4 regions of the Lysinibacillus sp. NPDC097162 genome follow, and region 3 is predicted to be linked to each of the others. Evidence: riboswitches for the same ligand, from Rfam matches in the RefSeq annotation. Region 3 holds a riboswitch; each other region holds the start of a gene.

Region 1 (4,154 bases), on a different contig from region 3:
TTACGGGAAAAACTAAGGAAAAGTGGCTTTCCTGTGGATGATTACTTACAGACAGTGTGGGGAATCGGCTATAAATGGCATAAGCTTGCTGACAAAAAGTAATTACAAACACCCTCTGATGACAGAGGGTGTTTCGTTTTTATTTTGACGTTAGTTCACTATCTGTAACCCATTTATGATTTTTCATTTCTTCACCAGTAGTTGTTAATGGAAAATCAATCATATAAACGGTCGTTTGTACTGCGTCATCAATGCGAACAGTAGCATTTTCCATGCCTTTCATATGTGCAGCATCTGTTTTGACTTCAGTGCCTGGAGACAATGGGGCAACACCTGGATCTATTAATTCCTCATGTATTACCCATTTATGATTTTCTATTTTCTTTCCACCAGTAGTCGGTTCATAGGAGATAATATAGGCAGTTGTATCATATGCCCCAACAATCGTTGCTTCGGCGCCTGCCATCCCAGACATATGTCCTTCCTTAATAATAGCAGTACTGCCTACAGGGAATTTAGGGTTTTTAGCAGTTTTTAAAGTGGATGGAACTTCACCCGAGCTTGAATGATTCATCTCTTCTCCATGGCCTGTTTCTGCACTATGGTCCATTGCGTCACCATTAGCAGAGTCCGTCTTCGCTGCATCGTCAGAGCAAGCTGATAATATTAGTAAAGCCATTGCTGCTATAAAGCCTAGGAAAAAATTTCTTTTTAATACCATATGAATTTCCTCCTTACTATTTATTTGTCTTTAATGTAACAAGTAAATGTGCAGAAATTATGGATTAGGTTTTGTGCAAAATCCATTTGTATGAAGTTGAAAAGAGGAAAGATTGATTCCTAGATGAAAGAAGCTATAGACTACGATAATTATGTATGATAGAATCGTCATAATTTTAAAATTTCAGAAACTAATGGTGTGACGCTTGTTAACAAGTGCCACTTAAAAGGGAAGTCGGTGTAAGTCCGACGCTGTCCCGCAACTGTAACGAGGAGTTCTATGATGTAGTAGCCACTGTTTTTAGAATGGGAAGGCAATCATAGTAACGTTGAATCGAAGCCAGGAGACCTGCCAATTAGTTCATACCTGTAATGCCCACGAGGATGCAAGCAATTACGGACAATTGATGGATACTTCTCCAACTTTGTTTAACCTAGGGTATTTCTATGCATTCGTGCGTAGAATACCCTTTTTTATTGCTTCGTATTTATCAAGATTGATAAGGAGTTAATAAGCAAATGAATAAAAAATTTATGCTATTTTCATTGACCCTTCTTTTAGTACTGATTGCTTCAATGACGGTTGCTATTATGATTGGCTCAGTGTCAATTACACCGCTACATGTATGGAAGGTTATTTTCTCGAAAATTCCTATTTTCTCAAATACGATAGAGCCTGATTGGAGCCGCTCACAAGAAATTATTATATGGCAAATACGTGTCCCACGTGTCATGCTTGCAGCCATTGTTGGAGCAGGATTAGCTATTGCTGGAGCAGCTGTGCAAGCACTTGTCCGTAATTCTATTGCAGATCCATATATTTTAGGTATTTCTTCAGGTGCGACAGTTGGTGCCACGGCTGTCATCATTTTAGGCGCTTTTTCATTTTTAGGTATGTACGCCCTTTCAGTAGCTGCTTTTCTAGGCTCCTTTATAGCAATTGTGTTGGTATTTTTCTTGTCACGTGTAGGGGGACGTATTTCTATTTTCCGTTTGCTGCTAGCAGGAATGGCTGTATCGTTTATATTATCTGCTACTTCAAATTTTATGTTAATGATGTCTAAGGAAGAGGGCGGAATAAAAGCCGTTATGTATTGGATGCTTGGAAGTCTTGCGGGCGCAAAATGGAGTAATTTATTCATTCCAGCTATTATCTTTTTCATCGTTTTTAGTTTGTTATGGCTATATTATCGAAATTTAAATTTATTACTACTTGGGGAAGAAGCGGCGGTCACATTAGGTGTTAATCTTCAACAATTTCGAATTCAATTGATACTACTTGTATCATTACTAACAGGTGTGCTCGTTGCAGTAAGTGGCTCCATTGGGTTTGTTGGTTTAATAATTCCACATATCGTGCGATTAATAGTGGGGTCTAATTATAAATATGTTATCCCTATTAGCGCATTATTAGGAGGAATTTTCTTAGTTTGGGCAGATGCGATTGCCCGCGTGATAATAGCTCCAGAAGAAATGCCAATTGGAATCATTACAGCCTTTTGTGGCGGTCCATTTTTCATTTGGCTACTACGCCGTAACAATTATTCATTTGGTGAAGGAGATTAAAGGTATGACATTAGAGGCGAAGCATGTATCATTCTCCATTCATGATCAGCGCATATTAAAAGAAGTAAGCATTCAAATAAAGGAAAACCAATTTGTCGGTTTAATTGGTCCTAATGGTAGTGGAAAGTCGACACTATTGAAAAATATGTATCGGTTATTAAAGCCAGAAAGTGGAACAGTATTATTGAATGAGGAAGATATTTTTCAGCAATCAAGTAGAGCGATTGCAAAAAAATTAGCCGTTGTTAGTCAGGAGACACCTGTTTTATTCGATTTTAAAGTGAAAGATTTAGTGAGCATGGGAAGAACGCCACATAAGAAGCTTTTTGAAATGGACGATAAGGAAGACTTTAAAATAGTGAAAGAGGCATTGTCTCAAACGGGTATTGCCCATTTAGAAACACGCAGCTTTAGTTCCCTTTCTGGAGGAGAAAAAAAGAGAGTGATGGTTGCACGTGCACTAGCACAACAGGCGCAAGTGCTTATTTTAGATGAGCCTACTAATCATTTAGACATTCAGCATCAATTACAATTAATGGACTTAATTCAAACATTGCATTTGACTGTTGTCGCAGCCTTACATGATTTGAATATGGCTGCTATGTACTGTGATCAAATTTATGTTTTACAACAAGGTAGTATTGTTCATTACGGCACACCAGAAGAAGTGTTAACGCCTAAACTGCTTCGTGATGTTTTTGGAGTATACGCCGATATTCAAACACATCCGCTGACAGGCAAACCGTATTTAACATATGTATCCGAGCAATTCACAAAAACTACATAAGTGCCAGTCACTCAAACAATTCTGATACAATTTGCATAAAGCATTGCAAGTAGGGTATTTATAAATAACCAAGTAAAAATCCACGCACACTCCTGCGGCTTACAATGTGCCCGCCGGAAAGCGAAGTGGATTTTTGCGATATAGGAAGTCTGAAGCTTTTGTTAGGTGTATATGCGGAGCACCAGTCACACAAATAATTTACTGTGTAAGTATTGAATTTTATGGTTAACCAAGTAAAAATCCACGCAGACTCCTGCGGGAACGCACGTAACGTAAGACGCAACAAGCGGCGCGCAGCGACGGTTGCGGCTTACAATGTGCCCGCGGAAAGCGAAGTGGATTTTTATGATATAGGAAGTCTGATGCTTTTGTTAGGGTCTATGCTAATGCCGGTCACCAAAACAAAGTCACCAAAACAATTCAGAAGATTTTTGCGGTTTAATTTTTGTATAGTTGTGAGATATTCGGGGAACGTTACTTTTGAAAGGATGCGTGACGAATATGGAAGAGATTAAATTTGCACAATTAGATCACACACAGCTTGAAAAAATTAATGAGCTAGAAAAGAAAATTGGTGTTACTTTAGTTGCTTATGATGCAGCGGCAACACCAAATCAAGGTTCAGGTTCATACGACACTGATAATAGTACAAATCAAAACCATCCATCTTAAATAATGAAAACGCCTTGCAGCAATGTAAGGTTTTTTCATTTTATAATCGAACAAAAGGAGCTGTATACATGTTTCAGGACTATTATACGGATTTACATATTCACATTGGACGAACAATGAGTGGGCGAGCAGTGAAGATTACGGGAAGTAAAACTTTAACATTATCGCGAATTTTAGAGATGGCTAGTGCAAAAAAAGGGCTTGATATAATCGGCATAATTGATTGTCATTCGCCAGAAGTACTTGCTGAGATGGAGATGATGATAAAACGCGGTGAACTAGAAGAGTTATCGGAAGGGGGCCTTCGGTTTCAAGAAACTACGCTTATTCCAGGCTCGGAAATTGAGATTTATGATAGCAACTGTCATGGTCCAATTCATGTGCTAGCTTATTTTCCTACTATCGCAGT
Region 2 (4,154 bases), 480 kb from region 3:
AAAATGGGGAAGTGAATATTGAAGAATTGATGAAGGTTAATCCTGAAGTCTATTTTGAAATTGCTTCGGATGAAAAATCCATTAATAAATTAGAAGAAGCAGGGGTTCCGACAGTAGCACTGAAAGCAACAACAGATTCTGATGATCCATTAGAAATTTTGAACCGATGGTTAACATTAACTGGTGAAATTACAGGCACAACGGATCGACCTGACCAAATCATTCAAGAAGGTAAAAAGAATCAACAAGAAATAAATGAAAAACTAGCAAATGTACAAAAAGAAGATATGCCTAAAGTAATGATTCTTCAATACCATAACGATAAAGAAATATCGGTAGCAGGCTCGAATATGCATGGCAATCGATGGATTAAAGCTACGGGTGGTATCGATGTAGCAGAAAAGGATATTCAAGGCATTAAAGCAGTTAATATGGAACAAATATATAATTGGGATCCAGAAATTATCTACATTACGAACTTTACCGAAACACAGCCAATAGATTTAATCAATAACACGATTAGTGGACAAGATTGGAGTCAGATAAAAGCAGTAAAAAACAAACAAGTGTACAAAGTGCCACTTGGTATTTATCGCTGGTATCCACCGAATGGAGATGCACCCCTTATGTTAAAATGGATGGCGCAGCACAACCATCCAGAAATATTTGACTATAATATGACCGAAGAAATTCAAAATTACTACGCTAAATTCTACAATTATGAAGTAACAGAAGACCAAGTAAAAGACATTTTAAATCCATCTTCTGAAGCGGCAAAATATTAAGAGAATAGCAACTAAAAGTGTGTTACTTGCTTTAAGTGCACAATCTGTTCCACAATCGACTAGACTTCTAACAAAGACGATAAGAAGCCATCTGATGTTAATTTTTAATTAATGTCAGATGGCTTTTTCGGTTTAAAGGTTAGGTGATATTAAATAGAAGGAAAAACGGCTAAGGACATCTATAGCTGTATGATTATTTGTTTAAAGAAAAAAGAAAAATTCATATAGAAGGCTGTAGACAAGATTGTATGAGAGGCATTTTTAAGAAGAGATATCGGGAAAAAAACAATGGGTGCTAGAATAATGGGCATCTATGAAGATAATAGAATCAGTAAAGGTGTTTTTAAAACTTTTTTATACGGAATAGTGCTGAAAAAAGAAAAATAGTTCATTAATGATGGAAAATAGCTTTCCATTATTTGTTTTTTCTGAATTTTAGCTATATTGATTGTTTATAAGTCTCTATGTTAAGGTTGAAAGACAAATTGAATATGCTAAATTTTGGTGGTTTAAATGAATTTTTTCATTTGATTAAAAGGGAAGTTGGTGAGATTCCAACACTGTCCCGCAACTGTATTTAGGAGTTACATAACAATACCACTGTTTTGATTGTCAAAATGGGAAGGGGTTATTTAACGTTGATCATAAGTCAGGAGACCTGCCACTGAATAACGCATCAATTTACCTACGAGGATAGGGAGGTGTTAGCTACTGCATGATTTTTGTGAATTCAACTGTAAATTCACAGTTTTTTTGGGCTGTCATGCTTTTGTCGGTTAACAACTTCTAAAGGGGTAGAAGTTGTTTTTTTGTTGTTCTTTTGTGCACGAATGGTAACGCTTACAAGAATAATTAAACAAAGGGGCTGTCATTGATGGAGTTAACGTATTCACCAGGTCTTGATGGAATTATTGCTGCTGAAACAAAGCTATCATTTTTAGACACTATCGGGAGTCAAATTGTAATACGAGGCTATGACTTAATTGCGTTATCACAAAGGTATTCGTATTTAGACATTGTCCATTTATTGTTGCATGGAGAAATACCAACTACCGGGCAACAGGCTGATTTGCAGGATAGGTTGAAATCCTACTATCAGGTACCACAAGATATCTTTCAAATTTTTAAACTCTTGCCTAATGGAACACATGCAATGGATGGGTTAAGAACTGGAATCTCTGTTCTAGCAGGCTATGATCAGCACATCAATGATCGTTCGACTGAAATGAATTTGACGCGGGCTTATAGACTTTTAGGCGGTATGCCTAACATCGTCGCGAATAGCTATCGCGTCTTAAACGGCCAAGATGTGGTCAAGCCAGATAGCGAACTTTCTTATAGTGCCAATTTTTATTACATGATTACTGGCAGAAAACCAACGGCGTTAGAAGAGGAGATTTTTGATCAGTCGCTCGTGTTATATAGCGAACATGAGATGCCGAATTCAACGTTTACGGCTCGTGTTATCGCCTCTACGCAATCAGATTTGTATGGTGCCTTAACGGGAGCTGTCGCTTCATTGAAAGGGAATTTGCATGGTGGGGCAAATGAAGCAGTGATGTATATGCTGCTTGAAGCTAAAACAGTAGAAGGCTTTGAAAACTTACTAAAAAGTAAACTACAAAATAAAGAAAAAATTATGGGCTTTGGTCACCGTGTCTATATGAAAAAGATGGACCCAAGAGCACAAATAATGAAAGAGGCTTTGTATAAATTATGTTTGGAGCAAGGTGATGACCGTTTATATCACATGTGTGAAGCTGGCGAAAAAGTGATGGTACAGGAAAAAGGATTATATCCAAATTTAGATTATTATGCAGCACCAGTATACTACATGCTAGGCTTGCCTATTGAAATCTATACACCTATCTTTTTCGGTTCACGAACGATTGGCCTGTGTGCTCATGTGATTGAACAGCATGATAATAATCGATTATTTAGACCTCGTGTTCATTATATTGGCGAGCGTCATAACCTTGAAGAATTGTCGGTATAGTCAAGTATTAACAACTCGCCATAGAACTGATGGGTATTCTGACCAATGCCCATCAGTATACTAGTATATCAAATTCATGACTTGAAAGGAAGATATAGATGATTAAAACAAATGACATATCTAAGACAGATCAATTACTTACGGATATTGCTGATTATGTATTAAATACTACGATTACAAGTGAAGAAGCTTATGAAACGGCTCGCTATGTTTTATTAGATACTTTAGGTTGCGGCATTTTGGCCTTACAGTACCCAGAATGTACAAAACTCCTTGGACCAGTAGTTGCTGGCACTGTCGTTCCAAATGGTACACGTGTTCCAGGAACTTCTTATGTTCTCGATCCCGTAAGAGGGGCCTTCAATATAGGATGTATGATTCGCTGGTTAGATTACAATGACACATGGCTTGCTGCAGAATGGGGACATCCTTCTGATAATTTAGGTGGCATATTAGCAGTGGCAGATTATTTGAGTCGTACACGAATTGCCGAAGGGAAAGAGCCACTTAAAATCAAAGAAGTATTAGAAATGATGATAAAAGCCCATGAAATTCAAGGGATACTCGCATTGGAGAATAGTCTGAATCGTGTTGGATTGGATCATGTTTTATTTGTCAAAATTGCATCGACAGCGGTAGTTACCAAAGCATTAGGAGGAACTCGTGAAGAAATGATTAATGCTTTATCAAATGCTTGGATTGATAATTCAAGCTTACGAACATACCGCCATGCACCGAATACAGGCTCTAGAAAATCATGGGCAGCGGGAGATGCAACAAGTAGGGCAGTCCAACTAGCGATGATGGCTGTGAAAGGGGAAATGGGGTATGCGACAGCATTATCTGCGCCTGGCTGGGGCTTTCAAGATGTACTCTTCAATAAACAAGACTTAAAGCTTGCAAGAACACTGGATTCTTATGTGATGGAAAATGTTCTATTTAAAGTTTCTTTTCCAGCTGAATTTCATGCGCAAACTGCTGCAGAATGTGCCGTGCATTTACATCATGAAGTGAAAAATCGTTTACATGACATTGAGCGCATTCAAATTACAACACATGAATCCGCGATACGAATTATTGATAAGGAGGGACCTCTTAATAATCCAGCAGACCGTGATCACTGCATTCAATACATTACAGCAATTGGACTTATCTATGGTGATATTACGGCAGACCATTATGAGGATAACGTAGCGGCAGATCCACGAATTGATGACTTGAGAAATAAAATGGTCGTCGTAGAAAAATCACAATATACAATCGATTATCTAGACCCTGAAAAACGCTCGATAGCCAATGCTGTGCAAGTTTATTATAAAGACGGTTCAATGTCTGAGTTAGTGGAATGTGAATACCCGTTAGGGCACCGTTTC
Region 3 (4,154 bases):
GTAGTAACACCATTTGAAGTTGGAACGATGATACGCTGATCTCCAGCATAGATACCTACAAGGGAAGGGTTTTTTGACCCTTTTACACTATTAAAGAACACTAAGTCGCCCTTTTTTAAATTGGCACGTGATACCGTAGTTCCTTTAGCCATTTGTTCTTTTAGAGTTGTTGCGCCAAGTTTTACACCGCTCTTACGATAAACATATTCAACGAAACCAGGGGCTGTAAATTGTAAGCTTTGTTCTTTATTTAATGAGCTTATTGTTACTTTATTTTTATAAGTAAATGCATTTTCAACAACTGTATCGCCTTTCGTCGCAGGGTTAGCCGATAGTAATGTTGGTAATACTCTTCGTGCAGATACGTAGTTGTCAGTGTAATAAGGCTTACTACTCATATCCGAAATGACGATATTTTGCTTGGAATCAGCCATATGAATAATTTTGTTATTTCCAATGTACATACCTACATGATCGGGGTCTGTGCCCGTTTTTTTACTTTTAAAGAATACTAAGTCGCCTTTTTGCAATTGGCTTTTAGGAACAAATGTCCCTTGCTGGATCATATAATTTTCATTATAAGTCCCAATATCTACTCCATTCTGTTCAAAAATATACATAATAAATGAAGCACAAGAAAACTTGTAAGGATATGTAGACTTGTAAACTGAATTACTATATGTAGCCTTACCAATTAAACTTTTTCCTGTTTGAATAAGTTGCTCAGCCTTTGCTGCGACAGCTTTGTCATTATGTTGTGCATTTGTCGTTGCAGCCTCAACTTTGATTGGTTCAATGGATGCTTGAACGATTCCGAATGAGCTAAATCCAATCGATAATGCTAGTGTAGTTTTTAAAAATTGTTTTTTCATGCTGTTTTTACCTCCTGTAAGCGAGCAGTAAATTCATATCTGTTTGCTTGCTGTTGCAATAATCGTAGCATGAAAAAGTAGGGGTTCTGTGAGGTAAATGTTTCCACAGGAAGCCGCACTTTATGTAAAAACCTTGATATATAAGGCTTTATCGCTTGAATTTACAGTTTCATTACAAATGTTTCAGTTTGATAAATAGTGCATACAAAAAACGCTAGTAACTATGCATTGTTACTCCTAGAAACAATGCTAGGCAATGTGCTAATAGAGAAATAAAATAAGGGTAAGGAATGATATAAAAATAACTTTATGAGTCGAAGAGTACTTATAAAAGCACGTAGGTATAGGAATTTTTTTCGATGGCAGAGAATTTAAACAAAGAGGTTCAACACTTTAAACTGTAAATAAAAAAGCTGCCATTGAAGGCTGCTTTTTAAAAATTTAAATCGGCTGAATAATTTCTACTCGATTACCAAAAGGGTCTCTAAATTCAAAGCGCTCAAAATTAGGAATTGGAACAGAATCAAGGATTTCGATATGATGCTCTGTTAATACTTTTTTCCAATATGCTACATCCTCTACTTGATAGGCAATATGCGCTTTCGTTGTTAGTCGATCAAAGCCGTCTTCTGTGCCAACATGTACTTCGTGATGACCAACTTGTAGCCAAAATCCACCACGCCCTTTAAGAGATTGTGGTTTCTCTATTTCTTTGAGCCCTAACACATGGCAATAAAAAACTTTCCCTTGCTCCTCGGTACCTTTTGGAATCGTTAATTGTACGTGATGTAATCCGATAATCATAGTAATCCTCCTCACTCATTCTTCATATAACTATATATTTCTACAAATTACTTAAAATACCTTTTCTGATTAGTAGATTGTTTTATTATTATGTTGTCAATTAGTCTTTAAAAATTACTCAAAGTGTAACTTTGTACAGAAAAACTACTATATCTTCACAAAAGTTATACTTTTCAGAAAAATATATGTTATAGTAGGAAACATAATTGAATATTGTGTAAGAGTTGGTGCCAAATGAAAGTTTGGCTTAAAAGGGAAGTCGGTGTAAATCCGACGCTGTCCCGCAACTGTAAATCGGAGCAAATCACATATGCCACTGGGGAACTGGGAAGGCTGTGAGGCGTGTTGATGAGAAGCCAGGAGACCTGCCAATGTCTAGTACACACCAAATAACCTACGTGGAAATAGGTGGTGAGATGTGACCGAATCGGCACTGTGCGACTAACGAATATATACGATAATTAATATATTATCGTATCGCCTCGTCATAGCTAATTTAGATAGACAATAACTACCATTTTCCTAAAAAGGAAGATGGTTTTTTTATTTTAAACCAGAGGAGAGAAGGAATATGACGTATACAACGACTGTAATAGGCTACCCATACATAGGGGAAGACCGTGAATGGAAAAAGGCATTAGAGGCATTTTGGAGAAATGATCTTACAGAAGAAGATTTCTTACAAAAAATTAAAGAAATTCGTCTTGCACGTATCGACAAGCAGCTTCGTAGCGGTATAGATATTGTCACAGTTGGGGATTTCACACTATATGACAGAATGCTTGATACAGCGATGATGTTTGGCTTAGTGCCAAAGCGCTTCGGCTGGCAAGGTGGAAAGATTGACTTACAAACGTATTTCGCGGTAGCACGTGGAAATAAAGAAGCTGTTGCGAGTGAAATGACAAAATGGTTTAATACAAATTATCATTACATTGTCCCTGAATATGAAGGTCAAGCTCTGCAACTAACAGACAATAAAATACTTGCAGATTTCCTTGAGGTTAAAGAAGTATATGGCATTACTGCAAAGCCAACGCTAATCGGGCCATATACATTTTGCAAGCTAACAAAAGGTTACGATAAAGTAACACAAGTTGCGTTTATTTTAGCACTACTACCACTGTATGCGCAGATTATTCAAGAGCTAGTAACAGCGGGTGCTGACTGGATTCAATTAGAGGAGCCTGCATTAGTCACATCATTAGATGAGGCAGAGGTAAAACTTGTGCAAGAAATATATACACAATTAGCAGCCGCTGTACCAGAGGCTAATATTATGTTACAAACCTATTTTGAATCGTTATCAGCTTATAACACACTAATTGAACTCCCTGTACAAGGATTTGGCTTAGATTTTGTTCATGGCTATACGAAAAATATGGAGGCGCTACGTCAATTTGGCTTTCCACATGATAAAGTATTGGCGATAGGAATTGTTAATGGACGAGATATTTGGAGGGCAAATTTAGCAGAGGTAAGTACAACAGTTAGGGCAATTAAACAGCTGACTAGTGCACAAGAGCTGTGGGTTCAATCGTCATGTAGCTTACAGCATGTGCCGATTTCGACCGCACTTGAAACAAAATTAGAGCCTGTCTTAAAAAATGCGCTTGCATTTGCTGATGAAAAATTAGCAGAAATATCAGAGGTGGCTAAGTATTTAAAAGAAAAAAATCATACGTCCAATCATACTATCTCTGAGAGCATGAAGGCAATTGAAGCATTAAAAAAACACCCCGTACGAAATAATCAGGCTGTTCAACAAGAAGTACAAACGGTGTCGACAGAGGATTTTGAACGTCAAAATGATTTTAATGCGCGTCAGATTATACAACAACGTTCACTGCAGCTACCACTATTTCCAACGACTACGATTGGTAGCTTCCCTCAATCTGATGAAGTGAAGCGCACACGTAATGCATGGCGTAAAAAACAGCTTTCAGATGAAGCATATGCTGACTTTGTCGCACAAGAAACGAAACGATGGATTGCCATTCAAGAAGATTTAGATATTGATGTACTCGTGCATGGTGAATTCGAGCGTACGGATATGGTGGAATACTTTGGTGAAAAGCTAACAGGCTTCGCTTTTACAGAAAAAGCTTGGGTCGTTTCGTACGGCTCTCGTTGTGTAAAACCACCGATTATTTACGGTGATGTTGCATGGGAAGCGCCGATGACAGTGAAAGAAACTGTCTATGCACAAAGTTTAACAAATCGATATGTGAAAGGGATGTTAACAGGTCCTGTTACGATTTTGAACTGGTCATTTGTACGTGACGATATCGCTCGAAAAGATGTGACCTATCAAATTGCACTTGCACTAAGGAAAGAGGTTGAAGCATTAGAAGCGGCTGGCATTTCTATTATTCAAGTCGATGAACCTGCATTGCGTGAAGGCTTGCCTTTACGCAAAGAACATTGGGGCGCATATTTAGATTGGACAGTGAATGCTTTTAAGCTCGCTACGGCTAG
Region 4 (4,154 bases), 800 kb from region 3:
TTGTCCATACGTGAATGTAATATTTGGATAATGCTCACGTGCATGTTCGATTTCTGCTGGAATATGCATTTTTGAATGACCTGCATGAAGTAAAATAATCGGAATTACATGTACCTCTGTAGCACCCTTCTTCACACAATTCGTTATACCATCTTCAATGTTTGGCGAGGCAAACTCTAAAAAACATGTTTCTACTAAAAAGCTTTCATCGATACGTGGCGTCATTTGCTCTATAAACGTTCGTACCTCGTCATTTCCTGCTGCTAAACGGCTACCATGGCCAACAAATAAAATTGCTTTCATCTTTTATCTCCTCACTAGTCGCCGCACGGAGCTGGCTCTACTTTTATTTTTGACGACATATCTTGATACGTAAAATGCAATATTTTTTTCACCCGTTTGAAGTACTTAAATAAGCGTTCATTTGGATGTGCATTTGCCTTATATTCCTCAATAATGTCTGTAATAAGCGGAATAAGCTGTTCTGGCTCTAGTCCCTCTACAACCGGCTGTGCTGCATGTGCAGTACGCCCTACTGGTTTCGCACCGATAAAAACATCAAATTTACTTTTCCGGTAGACGATACCTATATCGTCAAATACTGCACGATAACACGCCATGCCACAGCCATTAAAACCAATGTTCAGTGTTTTAGGCAACGACAACCCACCAAGCTTTGCTTGAATCTCCTCTGCATATGGAATTGAATCTGCCTTCTCGCCATAACAGAAGTCACAAGCCTTTAATGACAGCACATCCCCAATTGGTGCGAGTAAAAAGCCTACTTCTCTTAACTTTTCAGTAATAATTTCTGGCTCTGTCGTTGGAATTTTTAAATGAATTTGATGGTCAGGTGTATATTCCATCGTGCCTTCATCTCCCACAACTTCAGCTAACGTCATCATTTGCTGTGGAGTGAAAAATTTATTTGCTACCCCAGGACTAACAGCAAGTTCAAAAATCGACTCCATTTTTTGCTGAACTAACTTCGTTGTAGCCTTTGTGACAGTTGTTCCTTTCACCATGGCTAGTGCAGTTGCTGCCATTTCTAGAGATGATTTTTCTTGTACCGATACAGGCGCAGGTGCTATCGCAATACTACTTTTCAGACGTCCTGCATTTGGATCTGCAGCAAAGTCATGACTTGCAGTACCTGTTTCTTGGTTCATTGCCCACGGCTCATTTTCTTCTCTTAAACGCTGGTGTGGACGTAAAGGCTGTTTTTCTTCTCCAAGTGTATATTTGCGCTGATAGCCACGCGGTGTAATCATTTTATTGTCATAAAAAAATGTCGATGAATTTCCAATAATAACTGTAGTTAACATGCCGATATCATGCTCGAGCATCTCTGCTAAAGTCGTCATCGTTATTTCCTGACGATCACGGTAGGCACTTTTCACAAGTCCTACAGGTGTATCCGGTGATCGATATTCTAGTAAAATCCGTTGGGCTTCTACAATTTGACGTGTACGGCGACCACTTTTTGGGTTATATAACGCAATGACAAAATCGGCCATCGCCGCAGCTTCCACACGCTTTGCAATTAAATTCCAAGGTGTTAAATGATCGCTTAAACTAATCGTGCAAGAATCATGCATAATCGGTGCGCCTAGCAAACTTGCACACGAATTAATAGCAGAAATTCCTGGCACAATTTCGACTTCAACACCTGTTGCTTCCGTCCACCCAAGCTCAATTAGTACTTCATATACAAGTCCAGCCATCCCATATACGCCTGAGTCACCACTCGAAATAACAGAAACGATATTTCCAGCCTCCGCTTGACGTACCGCTTCTTGTGCTCGTGACACTTCTTCTGTCATACCAGTACTAACAATCGACTTCGCACTTACTAAATCTTGAATGAGCTCAACATACGTTTTATAACCGATAATAAATTCACTTTGTTGTAATGCCTCTACAGCACGTGTCGTAATATGCTTGAAATCTCCAGGTCCAAAGCCTACAACAAAAATCTTTCCTTTTTGCGCCATTTTTTACCCCTCTTTCACCTTGTCGATGCCTTTAATGGCTGTTGTTTGTGGGGTACGTTGCAACGTACCTTCTGTCAGTGTAAAAACATGCTCGCTGTGTAAAGAATCATGGTTTAAATCTTGTACAAGTGTTCTACCATGCTCAACTGTTGGTACACGATACCAATTTCCCTGTGGGTACGCGATCACAACACAAGCATCTTTACATCTGCCATTACAACGCGTTCTTGTCGTATGTATTTCCTTATCGAGTGCTAATTTCTCTATTTCGTCTCGTATTGCGAGCGTAATTTCCTCAGCTTCTTTTTTCATGCAACTACTACCATTACAAATAAAAAGATGGGTTTTCATGCCCTCTAAATTCCAAGTTGTCATTGCTTTTCTCCCCTCATTCTACTTTTAGGAAAAAGAAAAAACCTTTACTCGATATCGAAGAGTAAAGGTTTTATAGAAGCCAAAATAAAAACGAATATACACGTATCCGCTCTCGCTTCACTTCTCCCTCCGAAAAGTTTGCATATCATCAACTAAGCAGGTTTCCTGACTTAAGCTTCCTCTTACTTTCGCGCCTTCCCAAGTTTTCAGTGGCATTGCGATTTCATCAGCTATTACAGTAGCGGGGGCTGTATCGGATTTACACCGATTTCCCTATTATCTCGAAGTATATCGAGCACTTAATGATGGATTTATATTTAAATTTTGAAATGAAATGTTAATAAAACGAATATAAAACTGTTTCTATCATAGCCTATCATTTTTATACTTTTCAACATTTCTTTTTTATTTATTAGATTTTTATTAAAATTTCAACAAATATTTCATTAAAATTGATAGATTTTCTCTGACATTTATCTGAATTTTCTAGATTGTTATTTTATAAAAAATTTTTTACAAAAAAAAAGGATAGCTTATGATTGGAAAAACATGTTACACTTCATCGTGAAAACTCACAACTTCATCTTTTTTCGGTGCGAAGTGTATACATTTCGCTTAAAAGGGAAGCCGGTTCAAGTCCGGCGCGGTCCCGCCACTGTACTAGGGAATTTTATAGAAAATGTCACTGTCCATAGGACGGGAAGGCCTATAAAATGTTGAACTAAAGCCAGGAGACCTGCCGAGAAAATCGTGATCGTTTCAACCTACGAGGATAGGTGTGCGGCTTGGCAAATGACAGTTCTATTTGCTTTTTCAGCTATGCACTTTTTCCGAAACGGAGAAGTGCTTTTTTTTATTGCGCACGCTACATTCGAAAATTACTGTTGAGGAGGAAAGGTTTTGAAATTTTCTTTTTGGAAACTTAGTTATTTCTTAGTGGCTCTTTTACTAGTACCAAAACGAGCGTTTGCCATGCATATCATGGAAGGATTTTTGCCGATTGAATGGGCGATTTTTTGGTGGGTTATTTCGATTCCATTTATTATTTTAGGATTACGTTCTATTCGTAAAACAATTGACGAAAATCCTGAAACGAAAATGATATTAGGCTTATCAGGTGCATTCGCATTCGTCTTATCGGCACTGAAAATTCCATCAGTAACAGGAAGTTGCTCACATCCTACTGGTGTTGGCCTTGGTACAGTTCTTTTCGGACCATTAGCCATGAGTGTGATTGGAACAATCGTTTTATTATTCCAATCATTACTTTTAGCACATGGTGGTATTACCACTTTAGGTGCAAATGCTTTCTCTATGGCGATTGTAGGACCAATTATTGCGTATTATGTCTTTAAAGGTTCTCAAAAAATCGGTCTATCATTCTCTATTGCTGTCTTTTTTGCAGCGATGCTTGGGGACTTAGGTACATATGTTGTCACTTCAGTTCAATTAGCATTGGCTTTCCCTTCTGAAGTAGGAGGCTTTATGGCTTCATTCACAAAATTTGCAGGTATTTTTGCTTTAACACAAATCCCTCTAGCAATTAGTGAAGGAATTTTAACAGTTATCGTTATGAATTTCTTAAAAAAATACAATGTGAGCGAATTAAAGGCACTACGTGTTTTCTCAGCAAAGGAGGCACATTAGGATGAAGAAAAATTTACTGCTACTAGCTGTCGTTGTACTTTTAGCAATCATCCCTCTTTTCGTACAAAAAGGTGCAGAATTCGGTGGTGCAGACGGAGAAGCTGAAGCTGCAATCGGTGAAATTAATGCAGAATATGA

What was found. Region 3 has a riboswitch for cobalamin ahead of metE (5-methyltetrahydropteroyltriglutamate--homocysteine S-methyltransferase). Riboswitches for the same ligand answer to the same signal wherever they lie in the genome.
Region 1: it holds a riboswitch for cobalamin, as region 3 does, so the genes downstream of both, ACIQXW_RS23030 (FecCD family ABC transporter permease) here and metE (5-methyltetrahydropteroyltriglutamate--homocysteine S-methyltransferase) in region 3, are expected to answer to the same signal.
Region 2: it holds a riboswitch for cobalamin, as region 3 does, so the genes downstream of both, mmgD (citrate synthase) here and metE (5-methyltetrahydropteroyltriglutamate--homocysteine S-methyltransferase) in region 3, are expected to answer to the same signal.
Region 4: it holds a riboswitch for cobalamin, as region 3 does, so the genes downstream of both, ACIQXW_RS09635 ((2Fe-2S) ferredoxin domain-containing protein) here and metE (5-methyltetrahydropteroyltriglutamate--homocysteine S-methyltransferase) in region 3, are expected to answer to the same signal.

What each region holds. Positions count from the first base shown of each region.
Region 1 covers NZ_JBIWDT010000010.1:37,900-42,053, reverse strand. Annotated here, with positions in the region: gene ACIQXW_RS23040 (response regulator transcription factor) at 1-102, shown strand, start outside; gene ACIQXW_RS23035 (YdhK family protein) at 140-721, opposite strand; cobalamin riboswitch at 899-1,091, shown strand; gene ACIQXW_RS23030 (FecCD family ABC transporter permease) at 1,240-2,286, shown strand; gene ACIQXW_RS23025 (heme ABC transporter ATP-binding protein) at 2,291-3,073, shown strand; gene ACIQXW_RS23020 (hypothetical protein) at 3,575-3,745, shown strand; gene ACIQXW_RS23015 (endonuclease Q family protein) at 3,814-4,154, shown strand, end outside.
Region 2 covers NZ_JBIWDT010000001.1:607,561-611,714, forward strand. Annotated here, with positions in the region: gene ACIQXW_RS02910 (ABC transporter substrate-binding protein) at 1-785, shown strand, start outside; cobalamin riboswitch at 1,274-1,465, shown strand; gene mmgD (citrate synthase) at 1,660-2,781, shown strand; gene prpD (2-methylcitrate dehydratase) at 2,880-4,154, shown strand, end outside.
Region 3 covers NZ_JBIWDT010000001.1:1,092,123-1,096,276, forward strand. Annotated here, with positions in the region: gene ACIQXW_RS05320 (C40 family peptidase) at 1-872, opposite strand, end outside; gene ACIQXW_RS05325 (VOC family protein) at 1,314-1,676, opposite strand; cobalamin riboswitch at 1,885-2,063, shown strand; gene metE (5-methyltetrahydropteroyltriglutamate--homocysteine S-methyltransferase) at 2,248-4,154, shown strand, end outside.
Region 4 covers NZ_JBIWDT010000001.1:1,889,809-1,893,962, forward strand. Annotated here, with positions in the region: gene ACIQXW_RS09625 (sirohydrochlorin chelatase) at 1-303, opposite strand, end outside; gene cobJ (precorrin-3B C(17)-methyltransferase) at 318-1,994, opposite strand; gene ACIQXW_RS09635 ((2Fe-2S) ferredoxin domain-containing protein) at 1,998-2,369, opposite strand; cobalamin riboswitch at 2,508-2,687, opposite strand; cobalamin riboswitch at 2,944-3,127, shown strand; gene ACIQXW_RS09640 (energy-coupling factor ABC transporter permease) at 3,270-4,016, shown strand; gene ACIQXW_RS09645 (energy-coupling factor ABC transporter substrate-binding protein) at 4,018-4,154, shown strand, end outside.